One region of the Clostridium sp. CTA-5 genome, then DNA from elsewhere that is predicted to be linked to it. Evidence: riboswitches for the same ligand, from Rfam matches in the RefSeq annotation. Region 1 holds a riboswitch; the other holds the start of a gene.
What was found. A riboswitch is a leader RNA that binds a small molecule or an ion and turns the genes downstream of it on or off. The one in region 1 is predicted to bind glycine.
Positions count from the first base shown of each region.

Region 2: another riboswitch for glycine. It lies ahead of ACYUET_RS00365 (amino acid permease); the one in region 1 lies ahead of ACYUET_RS10780 (alanine/glycine:cation symporter family protein).

Region 1 is NZ_BAAAAT010000005.1:14,344-16,764, forward strand. Features, by position in the region: gene ACYUET_RS10770 (PHP domain-containing protein) at 1-100, shown strand, start outside; gene ACYUET_RS10775 (GNAT family N-acetyltransferase) at 130-564, shown strand; glycine riboswitch at 724-815, shown strand; glycine riboswitch at 818-902, shown strand; gene ACYUET_RS10780 (alanine/glycine:cation symporter family protein) at 976-2,403, shown strand.
Region 2 is NZ_BAAAAT010000001.1:80,817-83,237, reverse strand. Features, by position in the region: gene ACYUET_RS00365 (amino acid permease) at 1-936, opposite strand, end outside; glycine riboswitch at 1,315-1,403, opposite strand; gene ACYUET_RS00360 (zinc dependent phospholipase C family protein) at 1,975-2,421, opposite strand, start outside.

The DNA.
Region 1 (2,421 bases):
AATAGAATTTCCAGAGGAACTGATAATTAATAAAACTCCAGAAGATTTATTAAAAATGTTAAAGAAAAAAGGAAAATTAAATGATTTAAATTTAGATTAATAAATTTTTTAGATAGGGTGTGATAGGGTATGAATATATTAAGAGTTAATGAGTGTGATTTAAAAGAATGTGCAAGGTTGTTTGTTAAAGTGTTTAATGGAGAACCTTGGAATGATAAATGGACTTATGAAAGTGCATATAAAAGATTAAAGGATATTTATATGTGTCCAAATTTCGTTGGAATTAAATATGTAGAAGATAATGTAATTAAAGGTGCTATATTTGCAAATTGTGAAGAATGGTATGAAGGAAAACATTTAAATATAAAAGAGGTATTTGTTTCAAATGAATCACAAGGAAATAATATAGGAAGTATTTTAATTAATGCTATAGAATACGAAGTTAAAAGAATAGGAGTAGATTTTCTTATATTATTTACACAAAATAATATGTTGAAAAATTTCTATATAAAAAATAATTTTAAAGAAGAAAATTCCTTAAGTATAATGACAAAAAGTATATAATTAAATAATAATAAATATTCGTTATTGTAAGATTTATATAAGTTTTTATACTTAATAAATATAAAGAAATCAGGTATTTATAAATTTAGAAAAACTGGAAATACTTGCATTAATCAAAAAATACATATATAATTGAACCATAAATTAAAGAACGTTCGGATGAAGGTAGTGGGAGAGTTATTAATATAATGAGAATTATATTAATACACCGAAGAGGGAAATCTTTCAGGTATTGGGACCGCTACTGGACGAGCCTCTGGAGAGACTCATTTATATGAGCACCGAAGGAGCAAGGTAATTTATATAATTACTGAAACTCTCAGGTAAAAGGACAGGGGATAGGATTTAGTCAAATTAATTTTTGGTTCAATTCTTATTCTCCTCCATAATAAAAATTAAGGAGGATTTTTTATGTTATTATCAAATCTATTATTATCAACAGCGGGAGTACAAAATTTCTTTGAAACAATTGACAGTATTATTTGGGGCCCGCCATTACTTATTCTTTTGTTAGGAACAGGAATTTACCTAACAATTCGTCTTAAATTATTACAAATATTTAAATTACCAATGGCATTAAAATATGTATTTGGAAAAGATGAAGAAACTACAAGTGAAGATGCAGAAGGAGATGTATCTAGTTTTGCTGCGTTATGTACAGCTTTATCAGCAACTATAGGAACAGGAAACATAGTAGGAGTGGCAACAGCAGTTAAAGCAGGAGGACCAGGAGCGTTATTTTGGATGTGGATAGCAGCATTTTTTGGAATGGCAACTAAATATGCTGAAGGAGTACTTGCAATAAAGTATAGAGAAGTTGATGAAAATGGTCAAATGTGTGGAGGACCGATGTATTATATTCAAAATGGTCTTGGAATCAAATGGCTTGCAAAATTATTTGCACTTTTTGGTGTAGGAGTTGCCTTTTTTGGAATAGGTACATTTGGACAAGTTAATTCAATTGCATCAGCAGCAGCTAATTTTAATATTCCATTAAAAGTTACAGCAGTAGTTGTAACAGTCTTAGTAGCTTTAGTAACTTTAGGTGGAATAAAGAGAATATCTAAAGTTTCAGAAGCACTTGTACCATTTATGGCAGTAGCATATATAATCGGATCAATAATGGTACTTATATTTAATTCACAAGCTATTCCATCAGCATTAGGATTAATAATTAAAAGTGCATTTAATCCAGAGGCAATTGGAGGCGGTGTATTAGGCATTACAATTACAATGGCAATTAGAAATGGTATAGCTAGAGGAGTATTTTCAAATGAATCAGGACTTGGTAGTGCACCAATAGCAGCTGCAGCAGCAAAAACCAAATCAGCAGTTAGACAAGGCCTAATATCAATGACAGGTACTTTTTTTGATACAATAATTATATGCACTATGACAGGACTTGCAATAATTATTACAAGTGATTACACTGGTGTATTTGAATTAGGAGCAACAATTGAGGGTGCTGGGCTTACATCAGCAGCTTTCCAAGTTGGATTACCAATAGCATTTTTAGGAAAGTACATTGTTAATATAGGCTTGATATTCTTTGCTTTTACAACAATACTTGGATGGAATTATTATGGAGAAAAGTGTATTCAATATTTATTTGGTACTAAATCAATTTTACCATATAGAATAATATATATAGTATTAGTTGCTATAGGACCATTCTTACCATTAGAATTGATATTTATAATAGCAGATATAGTTAATGGTTGTATGGCATTTCCTAATCTAGTGGCATTAATAGGTCTGAGAAAAGTTGTAATTCAAGAAACTGAAGAATTCTTTGAAGAAATGAAATTGAAACAGTGCACAAATGAAGTTAGTGCTTAAAATATAGAGAAATAATAA
Region 2 (2,421 bases), on a different contig from region 1:
AAGTGAATAAACCATACGACTCGTACTGAATATACCGCTATTACAAGCAGATGCAGCTGATGTTAGTACAACAAAATTTACAATGCTTGCTGCTGCCGCTATTCCTACTGCAGCAAATACCTGTACAAATGGACTTTTATCTGGATTAATTGAATTCCATGGGTATATACTCATAATAACAGTAAGTGCTCCGATATAGAAAATAATAATTCTAATTGGAATATTATTAATAGCCTTTGGAATAACATGTTCTGGATTTTCAGTTTCACCAGCTGTTAAACCAACTAATTCGATTCCAGTAAAAGCAAATACAACCATTTGAAATGAAAGAATAAAACCACTTACCCCATTTGGGAACCAACCATCATGACTCCAAAGGTTTGTAAAACTAGATACACCAGCATCTGTAGAAAAACCTTTAATAATCATAAATATACCAATAATTATTAGTGATAAAATTGCAACAATTTTAATTAAAGCAAACCAAAATTCCATTTCTCCAAATAACTTAACTGCTGTAAGATTCATAATTAGTAAAATTACAAGAGCTATAAGACTTGGAACCCATTGAGCTATATTAGGAAACCAGTATTGTATATAAAGTCCTGCAGCAGTTAAATCAGCCATAGCGAGTGAAATCCAGCAGAACCAGTATGTCCACCCAGTAATGAATGCTGCTCCGTTCCCTAAATAATCATGTACAAAGTCTACAAAAGAATGATAGTTTAAATTAGAAAGTAATAATTCCCCAAGGGCACGCATAATAAAAAAACAAATTACTCCTGTTATCATATAAGCAAATAAAATAGATGGGCCTGCCTGGTGAATAGACCTGCCTGAACCAAGGAATAACCCTGTACCAATAGCCCCTCCAATTGCAAGTAATTGAACATGACGATTCTTTAATCCTCTCGATAAATTTTGATTCTCTGACATATATATCCCGCCTTTCTGAATGTTACTGTTTTTTATCTGTTTTACTGTAATCACAACTTTCTAAAGTTTTTATTTAATCATTGAGATATAACTTTCTATTTCAATGATGTATCAAAAACTTTCAGTTAATCCTAGACACCCAATTAGATAGATTCCAGTTTCCATCAGTAACACTAAAAGTGGACCCTCCATATACTATAGAATAGATTGAAGTAAATACTTTTGTTGATTTATCCATTTTATCCCTCCATGTTAGTTAAAAAGCATATACTAAAATATACCTTTTCTTATGTAAATATTTTATAATTGGAGATACAAATGGGAATAGATAAGATCTAAATGAAGTAATTAATAATATATTACTTTTGTAAGATATGTTACCTGTCCCCTGTCCTTTTACCTGAGAGTTTCGCCTTTACAACTTTCTCCTTCGGTGCTCTATTTCGAGTCTCTCCAAGGGTTCATCCAATAGCGGTCATCTCTAATTAAATAGGTACCTGAAAGATTTACTTCTTCGGTGAACAGCCATAGCCATTACTCTCCCGCTATCTTCATCTGAACTTTTAACTTTTATTGTTATATATTAATATATTTTTAATAAAGTTGCAACATTTTTTTTACTTTAATCAAAATCGAAAAGCATTTTTATCATAATATTAAAAACATTTATAACAAAGTAACAATATCAATTTAAAACTAAATAAAATTAGTGAAATAATTATCTAAATTAGATATTCATTCTATTCCTATTAATTCTTTCTAAATTTTATTATATTAATTGTTAAAACATAATTTAATAATTCTAACTTATATATATTCTTTCTTAAAGTTACTATAAGTATTCTTTTTTTCTCTAAATGCCTATAAACTAAAATAACTCACAACAATACGTTTTTCTATATTGTTATGAGTTTAATTTTTGAAGCAAAGCAAGGCATTAGTAACTATCTAAACTTAATTAATATTATAAAACTATTATTTTTACTTATAATTTTATCTAATTTCTAAATCTAACTTCTAGAAAAATTAATATATCTACTATAGTAACTTGCTTAATATGTTTTCAAAATGCTTTTTATGTTTTTTAGCTATAAGAGGTTTAACTCTTTGTATATCTTTATAAAACTTAAACATCAAACCAGCAGTAGTAGCTTGAGCCATTGTTAAAACATTTAAAGTAATCATACGAAATCTAATCTGCTTATTGGGCACACAAGAATACTTTCTATATACATTTATGGCCTTATTACTATTAAAATCAATATAATGTTTTAAGGAATTAAAATATATACCCCCTTTTTCTATTTTAAATTCATTATAAGTTTTATGAGTTCTAATTACCCAATTCTCATAACTTTTATGGTCATTTAATAAGTGAACATTAGCATGCTGAGGAACTGTTAAGTCTTGAATTAAATGACAAGTAGCACCTAAATAGAACATTGAACCTTTAATATTTCCATGAAAATATTCATTTAGTGCCCT